One region of the Peribacillus sp. NPDC058075 genome, then DNA from elsewhere that is predicted to be linked to it. Evidence: riboswitches for the same ligand, from Rfam matches in the RefSeq annotation. Region 1 holds a riboswitch; each other region holds the start of a gene.
What was found. A riboswitch is a leader RNA that binds a small molecule or an ion and turns the genes downstream of it on or off. The one in region 1 is predicted to bind lysine.

Region 1 (6,586 bases):
TTCAATAACCAGATATAAACGACGCCATCACCGAAAAATGAAGCTAAGAATGCAACGCAGCCAACTAATGAAGTCACGATAAGTGCATTCACAGGTACGCCTCTTTTATCTAGCTTGCCTAGGAATTTCGGTGCTTTCCCGTCACGTGCCAAGTCCCATAGCATACGGGTTGAAGCGTACATGCCAGAGTTACCTGCAGAGAGTACGGATGATAAAATGATCGCGTTCATGATGGATGCAGCAAATGCAAGGCCGGCACGTTCAAATACAAGCGTGAATGGACTTACGGCAACATCTTGACTCAATAAACGTGAATCCGTAAACGGAATGATCATTCCAATAACGAAAATTGCAAGGATATAGAACAAGAGGATGCGCCAGAAAACGGATCTGATCGCTTTAGGGATATTTTTTTCTGGATCTTCACTTTCACCAGCAGTCACTCCAAGCAATTCGGTTCCTTGGAATGAAAAGCCGGCAGCCATGAATACGCCAAGAATCGTGAAGAACCCTCCGTTAAAGGGACCTTCGCCCATCGTGAAATTGGAAAAACCAATTGGGTCATTCCCACCCATGATTCCGAGAATGATCAGTACACCCGTAATCAAGAAAATGATGACTGTCACGACCTTGATCATGGCAAACCAGAATTCCGTTTCCCCGAAACCTTTAACTGACATGTAATTGATAAGAAACATAGTGATTAACGCAATGGCACTCCAGATAAATGAAGGGCTATCCGGGAACCAGAACTTCATAATTAAGACAACGGCTGCCAATTCGGCGGCAATGGTGATTGCCCAGTTATACCAGTAGTTCCAACCAATCGCAAAACCGAAAGATGGATCGACGAATTTGGATGCATAGACACGGAACGAACCGGCCACCGGCATGAACGCTGCCATTTCTGCAAGACTTGTCATTAAGTAATAAACCATGATGCCGATGACCGCGTATGCCACCAAGGCACCGCCGGGTCCGGCTGAATGAATGGCACCGCCACTTGCTAAAAATAAACCTGTTCCAATCGTTCCACCTAATGAAATCATCATTAAATGACGCGCTTTCAGGCTCCTTTTCAGTTCAGTAGGGCTTGATGGTAATTGTGAATTTGACAATTGATGTTACACTCCTTTTTATTGGAAGGGAACGAAAAATAAAAAACAGCAGTCGAAAAAGATCGACGGCTGTTTATAATAAACCCGTTTATCCTTCCGAAGATAGCTCCCCACGCTTTTTGAAAAAACGTGACAGTGGTGTTCCTGTTCGGTAACACCGCCAGCAAGAATATACATGGAATATACCCTAACTTCGGCAACTTATCCTTTCAAACGGAGTCTTTAATTTTCCAGAATCTCGTCCGTCTTACTTTTATAAGCTGCAGCCTCTAACTCATCGGTAAATGAGGAAGTATTCAATTTTCTAATATCGTTGCGCCAATTTGTAAGTGACGTCGTACGATTGTACTCATGAAATGCATGCAACCGTTAATAGATTGCTAGTAATTGAGTAAACTTTACTATATCAAAATTATAAAATAACTTCTGGGATATCGCAATGATTATTTTGTGTGGTTATTTTTTCCTAGTAAATGAAAGATGGCAATAAGGAAAGATTCAAGTGATAGTATACCAAAAAAAAGCATCCTGATAACTAAACGGTACTCCTTTTTATAAGGGCATAGTCCAGTTTTACATGTTTGACCACTTCAGGATTCTCAAATAGATCCACTGCCATTTTACCAATCCATTCTAGTGGTAAGGAAATGGTTGTGATGTCAAGCATTTCACTCAGGCTATCATTATTGAAGCCGAGAATGGCCACATCTTCCGGTACCCTTGTACCCGATTTCTTAGCGGTAAGAATGAAGCCTGCCGCCGTGTCATCATTCGTGATGATGAGAGCTTCAGGTTTGTCCGTCATTGAATTCCAATCCTGAAACAATTGTTCACCGTCTTTGATGTGATAACTGCCTTCAAACAGCCATTCCTTATTGTTTATCAGTTTATGTTTTCTCATGATATCGTTAAAGGCCTTTGTACGATGGGAACTATTTCTGCTCTTTTTACGGCCGAGACTGTATCCGATTTTTTTATATCCTTTAGTAATTACGTACTCAAGGGCACAGGAAAAAGCGGCATAATGATCTATGCTGATGGATGAGAATTCGGCCTGGGCTGTATCTTCACATAAAATAATCGGTCCGTATTTTTGATAATCCAAGAGGATTTTCATTTCCAAAATCCTTGAACAAACGATGATGCCATCGAGCTGCTTCATTTGCAGCATATTAAAAGCCTGGATTTCTTTCTCTCTGTCATAATTTGTTTGAAAGATGACGATATGACAGCCGATTGCATTTGCCTGTTTAGTGATTCCGTTAACGATTGCTCCGTAATATGGATGATTGTTGAAGGGAATGATGATGCCGATAAGATTGGTCTTGCCTTTTGAAAGATGAATGGCGTTAATGTTTCTCGTATAATTCAAACGATCGATCGCTTCTAAGACGCTCTTTCTTTTATCGGGGCTTACATATGGATGATCATTCAATACACGGGACACTGTTGAGACAGATACACCGGCACATTGAGCTATTTCTTTAATATTTGTCATGGTATCACCGTTTTTTCTTTTTATATATTGTACAATATGAAACCCATTTCAGGGCAAGAGATCAGAGTGAGCCTGCTGAAGATTTCTTCATATAAGGTCTTGTTCTGGTATTGGTTTCATCCTTTAAGATGGGTATAAGTCTTAGAGGAGGAGGAGATCATGATGTTCCAAACCTTAATCGCCCTGTTTGTGCTTTGTGGAATTGAATTGGGATTTGCGTATTTGGCAGTTTCCCTGAAACAGGAAAAATGAGTGGCAATGCACTCGAATGCGTGAGATCCCCACATTTACTTGTGAATTTTACGTCGTCCCGAAATAGTCCCCATGGTTTATATTCACCATAAAAACTCCACAATATAAATATAACTTCATTGTTACGTTTCATGTATGGAAAAACTGACTGTCAGAGAACTCTCCAGGGGAGATTCCTGACGGTTTTTGCTGTGCGTAAAAATCATTCGCCTTTTTGTTAATGTTTGAAAAATAGTTGCACTTTTTTTGAATAATTGTGTATAGTATAAAATAAGTTGTGTATAGGAAACTTTTTAGCATTTACGACAATGTAAAAAATTTTACACTTAATTTTGCATTAGGTAAACATTTTTAGGGGAATGAAAAAGGGGAGGGGAAATGATGGGTTTTCTAAAATTTATTGGGGGCGTTCTTGCTGCAATGCTGATTTTAACGGGGTGCGGCAATGACACGACCGAACAGGATAAGGACAATGGCAAGTTGAACGTAGTTGCTACGACAGGAATGATAGGGGACTTGGTGGAGAATATTGGCGGTAAACATGTCGAGGTCACTAGTTTAATGGGACCCGGAGTGGATCCCCATCTTTATAAAGCAACACAGGGTGATGTGGAGACTTTGGATTCGGCCGATATGATTTTTTATAACGGTGTGCACCTTGAAGGGAAAATGACGGATATCTTTGAAATGATGAGCAAGGATAAACCGACAATTGCCGTAACGGAGGACTTCAAGGAGAACCAGCTTCGCAAAGTGAGTGCAACGGAACATGATCCACATGTATGGTTTGATGTAAAGCTTTGGATCGTAGCGGCGGAGTCAGTCAAGAAAGAATTGATTGCCAATGATCAGGAACATGAAGCAGAGTATCGTGAAAATTATGAGGAGTACGTTCTGCATTTGGAGGAACTTGATAAATATGTTCAAGAGGAAATTAATAAAATACCGGAAGATCAACGGGTTCTCGTAACAGCACATGATGCTTTTGGATACTACGGGCAGTCATATGGCCTGGATGTAAGAGGTCTCCAAGGGATCAATACTTTATCGGAATATGGATCAAAAGATGTGACGGATATGAGGAATTATCTCGTTGAGAACAAAATAAAAGCGATTTTCATTGAGTCAAGCGTACCAAGGAAGGCTATCGAGGCTGTCATTCAAGGAGCGGGGAAGCAGGGTCACAAAGTGGAAATCGGCGGGGAATTGTTCTCGGATGCAATGGGTGAAAAAGGGACGGAAGAAGGAACGTATATCGGAATGGTCCGTCATAATACTGACACCATCGTCCGTGCATTGAAATAGGGGGAAGAAACTATGAATCAAGCAGCTTTGAAGGTCGAAAATTTAACGATTGCTTATCATAAGAAGCCGGTTGTCGAAGATGTCTCGTTTGAGGTGCCGGAAGGAAATTTAATTGGTATCATAGGCCCCAATGGAGCAGGGAAGTCCACTTTGATAAAGGGAATACTCGAATTGATTCCGAAAATATCGGGGCAAATCACAATAAAGGGTTCTACTTATAAATCGATGAGGAAGAGTATCGGGTATGTACCACAGCGGGAGTCAGTGGATTGGGATTTTCCGACCAATGCACTCGATGTCGTGATGATGGGCAGATATGGTCATCTCGGATGGCTGAAGCGGCCAGGTAAGTCTGAAAGGCAGAAGGGGATGGAGTGCCTGGAAAAGGTGGGGATGGCTGAATATGCTAACCGCCAGATCAGCCAGCTATCGGGCGGACAGCAGCAACGGATATTCCTGGCCCGTGCATTGGCACAGGAAGCGGATATTTATTTTATGGATGAACCGTTCGTAGGGGTGGATGCCGCAACGGAGAAAGCAATCATACAATTGCTGATGGAATTGAAGGAAAAAGGCAAAACCGTTCTGGTTGTGCATCATGACCTATCTACCGTGAAGGAATATTTCGACTGGACGATGTTATTGAATAAAAAGGTGATGAAAATAGGTCCGACAGAAGAAGTGTTCATTCCCGAATACTTGCAGGAAACATATGGAGGCCGCCTAGCGATACTATCAGACACAAAGTCCGGCCTTTTATTAAAATGAGGTGTACACGATGAACATACTGGATATTATTACCGATCCAAATACAAGGTGGATATTGCTTGGCACGATGTTCCTCGGATTAAGCAGCGGGGTCATCGGCAGCTTTGCCTACCTCAGAAAGCAGTCTTTGCTTGGTGACACGCTCGCACATGCAGCATTACCAGGTATCTGTGTAGCCTTTATGTTAACTGGAGTGAAATCCACTTCCTACTTTCTAATAGGTGCGGCCCTTGCTGGCTTAGTGGCTGTTTTCTTGATCAGTGTGCTTACGAGATACAGCAAGATAAAGCAGGATGCAGCCTTGGGAATTGTCTTATCCTCCTTCTTTGGCTTCGGAATTGTCATGCTTACGCAGATCCAGCAGAGCGAGTATGGAAACCAGAGTGGATTGGATACGTTTTTATTCGGGCAGACGGCGTCAATGGTCATGTCCGATGTGTATATGATGATGACGGTTTCCTTTATTCTTATTTTCACTTGTACCGTATTTTTCAAAGAATTCAAATTACTGTCCTTTGACCCTGGGTTTGCTAAGGGGATGGGATTGCCGGTTGTTTTTCTGGATTATTTCATCATGATGCTGATCGTGGCAGCTGTAGTGATCGGTATCCAGGCTGTAGGCGTCGTATTGATGGCATCTTTACTGATCACGCCTGCCGTTTCTGCCAGGTATTGGACGGAGCGGCTGCATATCATGGTCATCCTGTCTGGTATATTCGGAATGTTGAGCGGTGTTTCCGGAACGTTGATCAGTACATCGGTCAATGATTTGCCAACAGGACCGTTAATTGTCTTATCCGCGACAGTATGGTTTTTCTTCTCCATGCTTTTTGCTCCTAAACGCGGAGTGCTTTCATCTGTATGGAGAAGGGTGTCGACGAAAAAGAAATATTCTCTCGAACAGGATAGAAGGAAAGGGAGCCACACATCATGAATGATTTTTGGATTATATTAGTCGGGGCATTGGTGGCGGGTTCTTGCAGTGTAGTAGGATGTTTTTTGATAGTCAGGAAAATGACATTGATTGGGGATGCCATCAGTCATTCCGTTTTGCCGGGTATCGTATTGGCATTTTTAATAACCGGGACTCGTGACTCCGTTCCAATGCTGATCGGGGCTGCTGCGCTCGGCTTGCTTACCGTATTCTTGATCCAGCTTTTCCAATCGTCGGGGGTTCAATCCGACGCGGCGATCGGGATTGTATTCACTTCCCTTTTTGCAACGGGGATCGTACTCGTGAGCCTGTATACGCAACAAATAGATTTTGACCTTGAACATGTCCTTTATGGCGAAATAGCCTATACTCCCTGGAACACGATGACAATCGCGGGAATCGAGGCTGGACCAAAAGCTGTTTGGATAGTCGGCAGTTGTTTTTTCCTGAACCTCATACTGATCTTCGTATTCTTCAAACAGTTTAAACTCGTTTCTTTTGATCCATCACTTGCGGCTGCAATGGGGATTCCTGTACTGTTCTTCCATTACTTATTGATGAGCCTCATTTCACTGACAACAGTAGCTTCTTTTGATAGTGTAGGCTCCATTTTAGTAGTTGGAATGCTCATCATACCAGCGGCAACGGCTTATCTGCTGTCAGACCGTTTAAGCAGCATGATATTGGTCAGTATCGGGGTCGGGGTGCTAA
Region 2 (6,586 bases), on a different contig from region 1:
AAACATATCACACAAATCTTAAAATTTTCTAAAATACACAGAAAAAATCCTATTCTATTGTAGATCTATATTTTTTTATTTGAAGATCTGAACTCTAAAAACCGCTCCCTTTCCGCCGAACTGTCCTACGATAATACAAACCCTTATTCGACAGGCTGTGCCTCTAAAAGCCCAATCACCTATGAAACAGAATATATCTATAAAAACGGTGTGAAAATTGGATATGTGCAGCTAAAAGGCAGTGCGTATTGTCATACGGCGTGGGGTTACTTAAAGTTTTATTCGTCTGCTCCTTACGATTATTATGCAAATGTTTGGGGTGACAGTTTTAATGGCACGACTAAGAGAGCATTTACAAGTTGCGCTAGTTCCGGCGGTAACGGATGGATAAAGAAAGGTCAAACGTCCGGTAATACTGCACAATTATGGAATTTAGATCCGTATAATGCTTTGGCCAAAGCAGGTATTTATTCTTCAAGTGGGGCTCTCATGCGAACACTGGTCGTTATTAATGAGGTACTAATGCAAACTTTCTGTTAACGACGGTATAATTACGTACATTTTTGCCATCTTTACTCATTTTGATTTAGTCCATTGCGCAGTTCAATGCGTGATCAATTTTCTTTGTTAACAACCCCACGAATCTTAATGGCTTTGGAAAGAGATACGTATGCTGTATCTCGTTCCAATTTTGTATCAGTGGGCCCTACTTACTAATGAAGCGATCGTTTTCTTGCTTCCCACGTCACGGATTTTCTTATCTTGCTGTCCTCCCCACCTTGATACCTTCTTTAAGCTATATCTATTGTCAAAACTGACGATAAAAAGGGTGAAACTTTTCATACAGTTTGTTTTATAAAACTATTAATTTTGAGTTACTAAAAAAGATGAATACAGCCCTATACCGTCTCCATTCCATTGATCATCCATGAGTTCTAAAAAAATATTTCTAAAATATGCCTTGCAATAGAAAGGATTCCTTGTTATATTACAGTCAATTAAATATTTTCTTACTTCGTACTTTTTGAAGTGAGGATAGAGGAGCAAAGACCATTAGTACACATTTTGAGGAGAATGAGATCCTATGACTATTGTGGAAAGGGGAATTTGCCGAAGCGGAAAGAATCTCATGTTCTTGAAGCTGGTTCTGCTATTGAATAAATACAGGACTGTCATATAGGAAACTATATGGAGGGCTATCTTACGCGCTGAAACGATTTTTTTGATAAATATTGTTTCTTCTGCAGCAGCGAACCCTCGTTGTTGCTTTTTTGCGTTTACTCCTGAATGGGCCTAACCACCTCTGAATTTTTTAAAAAATATTATACAAAAGGGTGTGTAGTTATGAATTTTGGCCAAGTTTTAACCGCAATGGTTACCCCGTTTAATCATAATGATGAGGTTGATTTTAATGCTACGAGAACTTTAGTAAACTATTTAATTGCTAATGGTTCTGATGGATTAGTAATAGCTGGTACAACTGGAGAGTCTCCTACATTAACAACGGAAGAGAAACTAGATTTATTCAAAATTGTGGTTGAAGTTGTTGATGGAAGAGTTCCAGTCATAGCTGGAACTGGCTCAAATAACACTAAAGCTTCTATCAGCTTAACAAGGCAAGCAGAGGCAGCAGGAGTAGACGGAATCATGCTCGTTACCCCTTACTATAACAAGCCGTCTCAAGAAGGATTATTTCAGCACTTCAAGGCTATTGCCCAATCAACATCATTACCGGTAATGCTTTATAATATTCCAGGACGAAGTGTTGTAAACATGTCAGTAGAGACGATTGTTAGCCTCTCAAAAATCAACAATATTGTGGCAGTAAAAGAAGCAAGTGGTGACTTAGATGCCATGGCACAAATCATTAGCAAAACAACTAGTGATTTTACATTATACAGCGGCGATGATGGGTTAACATTACCGGTTCTAGCCATCGGTGGAACAGGCATTGTTTCGGTTTCTTCACACATCATTGGAAATGAAATGCAAGAAATGATCAATAACTTTAAAAATGGCGATGTCCATAGTGCTTCCGCTACGCATCGTAAACTTCTTCCAATTATGAAAGCATTATTTGCGGCACCAAGCCCAGCACCGGTGAAATCAGCATTACATATGCGGGGGTTAAATGTTGGAGGTGTCCGCTTACCATTGGTTCCTTTAAACGATGAAGAAAAAATAGCACTACAAATGGCACTACAACCTAGAAACGAAGAAGCTGTTTTGTTAAATAAATAAAGGTACGATTCATTCAACTATACTTTAATACCGGATTTCTAATTAAAGACCATAATTAACTGGATAAAATCTTAAAAAGCAGTGCAACTCATAAAGAGTGCACTGCTTTTTAATCGATGCACGGCTCAGTGCTTAAACTAGTTGAGCAATATAATGATTTTATAAGATTAAGGGCAAAAGCAGAATCTCAATTTTCTTGAAGTAATAAGAATATTCTTAAATGACTCGTTTCCTAGTATCCAATTTATAATGGCTCCTTAACAAATTCAAACGAATAAAGAGAATTTCCGTTCATATTTAAAATTAGAGAAGGATATTTTCATGAAAGAAATAATAAACGCATTTAAAGTTCAACATACTAATTTAACTTGATAATGAATAAATAGCCTTTGTGCTCTTTTAGCAAAGGCTATTTTTTTGACAAGTTTTTTAGCCAAACCCTTTTATTTCATGCCTGAGGTTGCTGCTCTCCATTTTGATCCTTGCTGCAGATTTGTATGTTTCCATATTTAAGGACTTCATTTTTTATTCCTTCTTCTACTTCTCTCCTCTTGTTCTACAAAACACGTTCGAAAAAGTGTACTTTTTCGAACGTGACTTTTCTTCCTATATGGGTAAAACTGTAGAATATTTAATTTCTCTGAGAGCTAGGCTAGTTTGAATTCTGGTTATGCCTAGTTTATTTAACTTTCTAATAAACATTTCTAATTCCTTTCTATCTTTATTAGCCACTTTTAAAAGATAATCATACTCACCTGTTAAACAATGGCACTCTAATACTTCTGACATAGAAGCTAACGCCTTCTCCAAAACTTCCAGTTTTTCAGCTTGATGTATATTCGTACTCATAAAAATAAAACATAATAAATCAAAACCTAGCTTCTCCTGGTTTAAAATTGCTACTTGTCCATTAATAAATCCTTCATTTTCCAAACGTTTTATCCTTGAATGTATAGCTGGTGGAGATAACTTGACACGCTTGGCAAGCTCAGTATTGCTTAACTGTGCATCCTTTTGAAGTAAATCTAAAATTTGAATATCAACATGATCTAGAACCTTGCTTACGATAGATTCCACTTATAGTCACTCCTTTTACAAATGTTCCAAAATCGGTATCATCTACTAGTCAAAACTTAATTAAATTCTGTATATCAGCTATATTTTTTAATATTATTTTAAGTTTCTTCTATTATACAAAATAATATATTAACTAACGAACTAAAATGTTAAAATTATTAGTAATTAATTATGTAAATTGAAATGTCATTGTGCACAATGGCTTCGATCTTTTTTCACTTAAACGGTGAAAGATGAAAAAGGAGCAAAAAGATATGCAATATTATTATTTTTCGTTATTACTTTTAACAAGTTTATTATGGGGTGGAAACTTTGTCGTTGGAAAATCACTTGTCGGCCATGCTTCTCCGCTGACGTTGACGAGTTTAAGGTGGATCATTGCTATTAGTTGTCTTTTGCCAATTGTATGGTGGAAAGAAAGAAGGATATTTCCTTCTCGAAGTGCAATCCTTCCTTTATTTTTGATGGGAATTACAGGTGTGGTTCTATTTAACCTATTACAATTTGTAGCATTAGAGAAAACATCCGCAACTAATGCTGGATTAATATCAACATTAAACATGATTTCAATTGCTATTTTTTCATTTTTCTTTTTAAAAGAAAGAATTAATATTTTACAAATGTTTTCTATGCTTTTTTCGCTTATTGGCGTAATACTTGTACTTTCAAAAGGAAATATTGATCTACTCCTTTCATTACGATTTAATTCGGGTGATTTATATATGATGGCTGCTGTATGCGTTTGGGGAATATATTCCGTTTGTAGCAAATGGGCCATGATAACAACAACACCCATGATGTCTACTTTATATTCTGGGATATTTGGACTTATCGTTCTTCTTCCGTTTAATTTTTCCAATTTTACAGTATATAAAATAGATACTTCTTTCATACAATCTATTTTGTATACAGGCGTTATCTCAACTGTTGCATGTATGGTACTTTGGAACATTGGTGTACAAAAACTAGGTACAACAACATCAGGTATTTTCTTGAATTTCAATCCTATTTTTACTGCAATTTTAGCCTTTCTATTATTAGGTGAAAAAATGACGTGGGTACAAGGAATTGGTAGCGGTATTGTGGTTATAGGTTGTTATTTGTTCTCACATTTTAAAACGAAGGTGATTTTCAAAAAGAATTCTGGACAATCGCAGATTCAAGCATGATTTTTTCAAGGTCTTAAAAATACAAAAAAAGCCTGATCCAAGGTGGATACAGGCTCGTTTGTTCAAATGGAATTGTTATTTTTTTGCACTTCCTTCTTTTTGGTGTTTTCCTCCTTGAATTTTGCCCTTAAGACAAAAGGCATTCGCATACCATGCTTTCCTGTATCAGCGAAAATACGATCACGATCTTAATCGATAATTTTATAGGTACCTACATAGTTTGAACCAAAACCATTTCGTCAATAGTCGGTATCTCTCATAACATCGTGGGTCTCCCCGCGTTTCCCATAGCTTACTCGCCTTCATTCATCTTCATGCCTCTAATAAGAACTTCAGCCACTTCTGGACGTGTAAATTCAAGTGGCGGGACAAGACCGTTCCGCAGCATTTCCCTGACTTTGGTCCCGCTTAATATAAACCTGTCTTCATCTTTATGGGGGCATGTTTTCAGGGAAGCCATATTCAAACATTTTTTGCAGTAAAAGCTATGTTCAAAGAACAGAGGTTTTATGCCAATTTTCAGCGGATCAAACTGGCTAAAGATATCTTGGGCATCATATGTGCCATAATAATTGCCTACACCCGCATGATCTCGGCCGACAATAAAATGTGTGCACCCATAATTCTTTCGAACAATTGCATGAAATACTGCTTCCCTAGGCCCTGCATAGCGCATTGCTGCTGGGTATATGGCAAGTAAAACCCTATCCATTGGATAGTAGCCATTTAGTAAGGCTTGATAGCTTTCCATCCGAACATCCGCAGGTATATCATCTTTTTTCGTTTCACCGACAAGAGGATGCAACAATAGTCCATCAACGGTTTCCAATGCTGTTTTTTGCAAGTATTCATGTGCACGGTGTACTGGGTTCCTCGTTTGAAAACCGACAATTGTATTCCAACCTAAATCCGTGAACATCTTTCTCGTTTCAGAAGGGCTCATATGAAATTCCCCGAATGGCTCATGCGATGACCAATTTATTAAATAAATTGGTCCGGCAACATAGATATCCCCTTGTCCAAACAGCTTTTTAACCCCCGGGTGATTGGGATCGTCAGTTTTATAAACGAGTTTTGCTTCCTCCAGTTTATCGTATTCAAACGTTTCTTCCACCTGAATGATACCAGCAAGTTCACCGTCATCCCTGTATAAAGCGACCTCATCGCCGATGTTCAGCCTATTTGCCTCATCCTTCGTGACAGGAAGAGTGATCGGTATCGTCCATGGCACGCCATTTGCCAGATGCATATCCTTAATGACACTTCGGTAATCCTCTTTTCCCATGAATCCTGCAAGCGGGCTGAACGCTCCGTTTGAAATCATTTCCAGATCGGAAACATTCCATTTCGAGATGGTCAGGGACGATATGGATTTACACTTTTCCAAGTATTCCACACGGTCATTTCCTGATAATTCACGTTGAATCAATTTCCCGCCATGTGGATCGATACTGGTTCTTTGAACCTTCATTTATAACCCCTCAATCATTAGATATGGTTTGTTTCATATTCTCTTTTTCAAATTCGGCCATGTCGATATTAAAGACCATTGTCCTTTAAATAATTCATGACCTGCTGCACACATTCTTCAATGGTGTATTGACTGGTTTCAATTAGTATCTCCGGATTTTCCGGTTCTTCGTATGGAGCCGAAACGCCTGTGAAGGAGGTGATTTCCCCACTTCTAGCTTTCTTGTACAATCCTTTGGGATCCCGTATTTCACAGGCTTCGATGGGACACTTTACATAAATCTCAATAAACTCATCCTGTTGTACTTTTTTTCTTACTTCCTCCCTATCCCTTGCATAAGGTGAAATGAAAGTGGCCAACACTACTATTCCACTATCCACAAATAATTTGGAGACTTCTCCGATTCGCCTTATATTCTCTTTACGGTCACCAGAGCTGAAACCAAGGTCTTCATTTAATCCATTCCGTAGATTGTCTCCATCCAAAATATATGTTGAAATTCCCATCTCATGCAGTCTTCCCTCGACCATGTTGGCGATGGTTGACTTACCTGACCCTGATAAACCAGTAAACCAAAGAATATAGCTTTTATGTCCGTGCTGAGCTTGCCTTAGCTCTTTCGTAATTG
Region 3 (6,586 bases), on a different contig from region 1:
TGTTGAAAAATCGTGTCCGTTCTTATTTCACGGGATCGCATGACGGAAAAACATTCCGGCTCGTGAATGAAATTGAGGATTTCGAATATATCGTCACCTCTTCCAATATCGAGGCTCTTATTTTAGAGTTGAACTTAATCAAAAAACATGACCCAAAATATAATGTCATGCTAAAGGATGATAAGACGTATCCCTTCATAAAGCTGACTGCGGAACGCCACCCACGTCTAATCATTACGCGAAAAGTCAAAAAAGACAAAGGTAAATATTTCGGTCCTTATCCGAATGCATTTGCAGCTAACGAAACGAAAAAATTGCTTGACCGCATCTATCCCCTAAGAAAATGCAATACTTTACCGGATCGCGTTTGTCTCTACTATCACCTTGGCCAGTGCCTAGCCCCATGTGTTTATGATGTAGAGGAACAGGAATATAAAAAAATGGTGGATGATATCAACCGGTTCTTGAACGGAGGGCATACTGAAATAAAAAAAGAACTGACTGAAAAAATGCTGGAGGCATCAGAAGATCTCGATTTCGAGAGGGCCAAGGAGTTCCGTGACAAAATTGCCCACATCGATATTACGATGGAGAAGCAGAAAATGATGACAACGGATTTCATCGACAGGGATGTATTTGGTTTTGCCTATGATAAAGGCTGGATGTGCGTTCAGGTATTTTTTGTCAGGCAAGGTAAATTAATAGAAAGGGATGTTTCACTTTTTCCTGTCTACGATGAACCCGAACAGGAACTTCTTACATTCCTCGGTCAGTTTTACGAGATTACGAACCACTTTAAACCAAAGGAAATCTTGCTGCCTGAATCAGTGGATGCCGAAATGGCCGAAGGGCTGCTTGGTGTCAAAACGATTCACCCGAAACGGGGAGCGAAAAAAGACATGCTTAAATTGGCGAATAAAAATGCCTCCATCGCGCTTCAGGAAAAATTCTCTTTGATAGAAAGGGATGAAGAAAGAACGATCAATGCGGTGGAAAACCTAGGGAAGCAACTGGGTATCTACACTCCGCATCGAATTGAAGCTTTCGATAACTCCAACATCCAGGGAAGTGACCCAGTTTCCGCTTTAGTCGTGTTTATTGATGGAAAGCCGGAAAAAAGGGAGTACCGCAAATATAAGATCAAGACGGTCCAAGGGCCTGATGATTATGAATCGATGCGTGAAGTGGTCAGAAGAAGGTATTCAAGAGTATTGAAAGAAGGGCTGCCGCTTCCGGACTTGATCATCATAGATGGCGGAAAGGGACATGTTGAAGCGGTTCGGGATATTCTGGAAAATGAATTGGGCCTTGATATTCCACTTTCAGGCCTCATTAAGGATGAAAAGCATAGGACCTCGCAATTGATGATCGGAAATCCGCTTGAAATCGTACCTCTTGATTCGCGGAGCCAGGAATTTTACCTATTGCAAAGAATTCAGGATGAAGTGCATCGGTTCGCGATTACGTTTCATCGCCAGCTACGCGGGAAAAATGCGGTTCACTCCCAGCTTGATGATATTCCAGGAGTCGGGGAAAAGCGAAGGAAGCAATTATTAAGGCATTTTGGATCATTGAAAAAAATCAAAGAGGCGACGGCCGAGGAAATCATGGAAGCTGGCATGCCAAAAGGGGTAGCCGAGGGAATCGTTAGAAAATTACAAGAATAATCTTGCTACCGATAAATCTCTATGCTATGATTAAAAGGAATTTTTAACTAGACAACTTAAAAGTGCTGATAGAGGTGCGGAATTCAAGAGTAAAAACCTGGAGAAGTATGAGCTTCCATGAAAGGTTTTGAAAGGGGAGGACGCCGAAGGAAGACAAGACTCATACCTTGTTTTCCTGGTCCGACATTTAATAAATGGCGGATTGTCAGGGTTTATACCCTGGAGAGCTATCTCACTGTGTTTACAGTATTTAGATATGTGATCACAGCAATGAGATATTTCTCATTGCTTTTTTTATTGCCTAAAAAGGTAGAGAGGGTGCATGGGGATGGCATTAATCGTTCAAAAATTTGGCGGAACATCCGTCGGAAGCGTAGAAAAAATCAAAAATGTTGCCAATCGGGTAATCGAGGAAGCGGAGAATGGAAATGAGGTAGTCGTCGTTGTTTCAGCGATGGGGAAAACCACGGATCAATTGGTTTCCATGGCCCGGGATATTTCCGGAACCCCGAGCAAGAGGGAAATGGATATGCTGCTGACTACGGGGGAACAGGTAACGATTTCCCTGTTAACGATGGCATTGATTGAAGAAGGACATGAAGCCATTTCATATACTGGCTGGCAAGCTGGCATGCAAACGGAATCCGTTCATGGGAATGCCCGGATTTTAAACATCGATGCCACGAGGATCCAAGCTCAGCTTCAGAAGAAGAAAATAGTGGTCGTGGCCGGTTTCCAGGGGACCGATGCAAATGGGGAAATTACTACCTTAGGGCGAGGCGGTTCCGACACGACGGCTGTTGCTATCGCAGCAGCGCTGAATGCGGATAGATGCGATATTTATACGGATGTAACGGGCGTTTTCACAACGGACCCCCGCTACATAAAAGGCGCACGAAAACTCCAATCCATTTCTTATGATGAAATGCTGGAACTTGCCAATCTGGGGGCGGGCGTCCTTCATCCAAGGGCTGTCGAATATGCAAAAAATTATCAAATACCGCTTGAAGTCCGTTCAAGCATGGAGAGAGAATCAGGAACGATCATTGAGGAGGAAGCAACTATGGAAGAAAACTTAATTGTACGCGGGATTGCTTTTGAAGACAGTATTACGAGGGTCACCATATATGGTTTGCCCCAATCACTTGGTGCATTATCCACAATCTTCACAACACTTGCGAAAAACCGGATTAATGTGGACATCATCATTCAAAGCATGACTGCCGAGGATACGACCAATCTATCTTTTTCCACAAAAAGTGAAGATACGGAAGCGGCCTTGATCGTGCTGGAAAATAATAAAGAACTATTGGGATTCGATCGAGTCGAAACGGAGAGCGGATTGGCCAAAGTATCCATCGTCGGTTCTGGTATGGTATCCAATCCCGGAGTGGCTGCCGAGATGTTTGAAGTGATGGCCAATACAGGCATCCAGGTGAAGATGGTCAGCACATCTGAAATTAAAGTTTCCACTGTCGTCAATGAAAAGGAAATGGTGAAGGCGGTTGAATCTCTTCATGAAGCATTTAAACTAGGTCAGCATGCAAATGTGCTAGCATAAGTGTCTGAGTCCAATAAAAAACAGACTTCCGGTAAAAAGGGTAAGTCTGTTTTAAGGGCTCATTAGATTGGATCTCTGGGATCCCATTGGATGGTGAATATCACTTTTTTTGCGCGGCGTTTAATTTCTTCCGTAGATTCGCTGAGGAATTTTTTTTGCAGCGTAAACTGCTCGGCAAGGAAACCGGCTTCAAGTTGGAAGTGACAATCTGGGTGTAAATCCAGGCGGCGGCTGATTATTTCACCCGTCAGGGATAATTCCATCTCGTGTTTCGTATACTTCAAGATTTCCAGATTGCCCCATCCAGCGCTTTGGAAAAATTCAATCACTTCCTGATCACCATTCAATGGGAATTTTCTTGCTAATTGTTTACCTGCCCAATAGAGGATTTGATTAGAGTCTTTTCCGAGAATATCGTTCAATAGAACTTCTCTGATTAATTCGTATCCGAAAGCTGGAACCAGGAATTCTTCAGTTTGAATTTCTTCAGTTTGAATCTCTTCTTCTATCGCAGCAGCAATATTTTTTTTCATGATTTATCGCCTCTTTCTGTAAATCTATTATAAACGTATTTCTTTTGCAAATTATACTGTTTTTTATTTATTTAAATAACAATTGGAAAAAAATGAGAAATTATACCGAGATATTAATAGCTAAATTAGAAATTTGTTCAAAATATCATCTTGACAAACAAAAAATAGCTAATTTAATCCAATAAAATCTATTCTGAAAAAGAGATTTCTTGTATCCGTTTTCTTGACGCACATAGAAGTCAGGAGTAAAATGGACATGTCACATAATTGTAAAGGAAGTATAGAGGAGTTTTTTTTACTCTATACTGTATTTTCACGCGGAGATAAAAGGTAGCCACCAGATTATCTTTGCATGATTTTTCACAAATTAAGGGGGGGCACTTAGTGGCAAAGAATCGTGAGTTTGGGAATCGCAGGCTTCATTCACTTCTAGGAGTAATTCCAATCGGTCTATTCCTAATTTTTCATTTATCGGTAAACTTTATGGCAACAAAAGGAGAAGAGACTTTTAATGGGGCAGTTCATTTAATTGAGTTTACGCCCGTGAAGATTTTGGTAGAATGGGTCGTCATCTATCTACCGCTCATTTTCCATGCTGTATACGGAATTTATATTGCCTTTACAGCAAAAAACAATTTAGGCAGATTTAGTTTCTTCCGTAACTGGATGTTCATGCTGCAACGTCTAACTGGAATCATAACGTTGATTTTCCTTGTTTGGCATATATGGGCAACTAGAGTTCAAGCAGCTATGGGTGCAGAAGTTAACTTTGACATGATGGCTGAAATTTTCTCTAGTCCATTTATGATTGTGTTTTATATTGTCGGTATTGTCTCGGCAATCTTCCACTTTGCTAATGGATTATGGTCATTTGCAGTGAGCTGGGGTCTTACAGTTTCACCAAGATCGCAAAGAATCATGACTTACTTTACATTGATCGTTTTCGTTCTTCTTTCTTATATCGGAATCAGCGCAATTTTCGCTTTCGTATAAGAAGATAGAGTTCATTTATAAGAAATAGGAAAAACATAGCTTGGCTAATGGAAATAAGGGAGTGACAGAATTGGGTAAAGGTAAAATAGTTATCGTTGGTGGAGGTCTAGCTGGTTTAATGGCTACGATCAAAGCAGCAGAGCTGGGACAACAGGTTGATTTATTTTCTTTAGTGCCTGTTAAACGCTCTCACTCAGTTTGTGCCCAAGGCGGAATCAACGGGGCAGTAAATACAAAAGGTGAAGGGGATTCTCCATATATCCACTTTGATGATACAGTTTATGGCGGAGATTTCTTGGCTAACCAACCGCCGGTTAAAGCGATGTGCGAAGCAGCACCATCGATCATTCATATGTTTGACCGTATGGGTGTTATGTTCAACCGTACTCCGGAAGGTCTTCTTGATTTCCGTCGTTTCGGTGGTACTCAACATAGCCGTACAGCATTTGCTGGTGCAACAACTGGTCAGCAATTACTTTACGCATTGGACGAGCAGGTTCGCCGTTATGAAGTTGAAGGCCTTGTTACGAAATATGAAGGCTGGGAATTCCTTGGAGCTGTCATCGATGATGAGCAAACAGCACGCGGAATCGTAGCTCAAAACCTGACTTCAATGGAAATCAAATCATTCCCTGGAGACGCAGTCATCATGGCGAGCGGCGGCCCTGGAATCATTTTCGGTAAATCCACTAACTCAATGATCAATACAGGTTCAGCAGCTTCCATCGTTTATCAACAAGGTGTAAATTATGCTAATGGTGAGTTCATTCAAATTCACCCGACAGCAATCCCTGGAGATGACAAACTTCGTCTAATGAGTGAATCCGCTCGTGGTGAAGGTGGACGTATCTGGACATATAAAGACGGAAAACCTTGGTATTTCCTTGAAGAAAAATACCCTGCTTATGGTAATCTGGTACCTCGTGATATCGCGACTCGTGAAATCTTCGACGTCTGCATGAACATGAAGCTTGGCATTAATGGTGAAAACATGGTTTACCTGGATCTATCACATAAAGATCCGAAATTACTTGATATTAAACTTGGCGGAATCATTGAAATCTACGAGAAATTCATGGGTGAAGATCCTCGTAAAGTTCCAATGAAAATTTTCCCTGCCGTTCACTATTCTATGGGCGGACTTTGGGTGGATTATGACCAAATGACTAACATCAAAGGTTTATTCGCTGCAGGTGAGTGTGATTACTCACAACATGGCGGTAACCGTCTTGGTGCGAACTCACTTCTTTCTGCAATCTATGGTGGTTCAGTCGCTGGACCGAATGCCGTTAACTATATTGAAGGCCTTGATAAAACTTCAGAATCCATTCCTTCTTCATTGTATGAAGGGTACGAAAAACAAGAACAGGAGAAATGGAATGAAGTCATGTCTCTTGATGGTAACGAAAATGCATACGTCCTTCACAAAGAACTTGGTGAGTGGATGACACAGCATGTTACTGTAGTTCGTTACAATGACAAGCTGAAAGAAACGGATAACAAGATTCTTGAGCTGATGGAACGTTACAAGAAAATTAACATCAATGACACGGCTAAATGGAGTAACCAAGGAGCTGCGTTCACTAGACAGCTGCAAAACATGATGCAATTGGCTCGTGTAATCACAATTGGTGCGTTAAACCGTGACGAAAGCCGCGGAGCGCATTACAAACCTGATTTCCCAGAACGTAATGATGAGGAATTCATGAAAACTACTATGGCAACATTCAAAGGCTTGGATCAAGCACCTGAATTCCATTATGAAGATATTGATGTATCACTGATCGCACCGCGTAAACGTGACTACACTACGAAACACTAAAGAGGGGGAG

Region 2: it holds a riboswitch for lysine, as region 1 does, so the genes downstream of both, dapA (4-hydroxy-tetrahydrodipicolinate synthase) here and ACFVS1_RS18595 (amino acid permease) in region 1, are expected to answer to the same signal.
Region 3: it holds a riboswitch for lysine, as region 1 does, so the genes downstream of both, ACFVS1_RS03365 (aspartate kinase) here and ACFVS1_RS18595 (amino acid permease) in region 1, are expected to answer to the same signal.

What each region holds. Positions count from the first base shown of each region.
Region 1 is NZ_JBHVSL010000002.1:168,562-175,147, reverse strand. It holds gene ACFVS1_RS18595 (amino acid permease) at 1-1,118, opposite strand, end outside; lysine riboswitch at 1,214-1,398, opposite strand; gene ACFVS1_RS18590 (LacI family DNA-binding transcriptional regulator) at 1,654-2,616, opposite strand; gene ACFVS1_RS18585 (metal ABC transporter solute-binding protein, Zn/Mn family) at 3,250-4,173, shown strand; gene ACFVS1_RS18580 (metal ABC transporter ATP-binding protein) at 4,186-4,941, shown strand; gene ACFVS1_RS18575 (metal ABC transporter permease) at 4,952-5,875, shown strand; gene ACFVS1_RS18570 (metal ABC transporter permease) at 5,872-6,586, shown strand, end outside.
Region 2 is NZ_JBHVSL010000001.1:1,564,896-1,571,481, reverse strand. It holds gene ACFVS1_RS07885 (DUF2690 domain-containing protein) at 64-540, shown strand; lysine riboswitch at 1,029-1,207, shown strand; gene dapA (4-hydroxy-tetrahydrodipicolinate synthase) at 1,345-2,241, shown strand; gene ACFVS1_RS07875 (Lrp/AsnC family transcriptional regulator) at 2,848-3,318, opposite strand; gene ACFVS1_RS07870 (DMT family transporter) at 3,573-4,487, shown strand; gene sat (sulfate adenylyltransferase) at 4,780-5,958, opposite strand; gene cysC (adenylyl-sulfate kinase) at 6,027-6,586, opposite strand, start outside.
Region 3 is NZ_JBHVSL010000001.1:662,367-668,952, forward strand. It holds gene uvrC (excinuclease ABC subunit UvrC) at 1-1,667, shown strand, start outside; lysine riboswitch at 1,729-1,905, shown strand; gene ACFVS1_RS03365 (aspartate kinase) at 1,996-3,228, shown strand; gene ACFVS1_RS03370 (YslB family protein) at 3,291-3,761, opposite strand; gene ACFVS1_RS03375 (succinate dehydrogenase cytochrome b558 subunit) at 4,146-4,754, shown strand; gene sdhA (succinate dehydrogenase flavoprotein subunit) at 4,825-6,576, shown strand.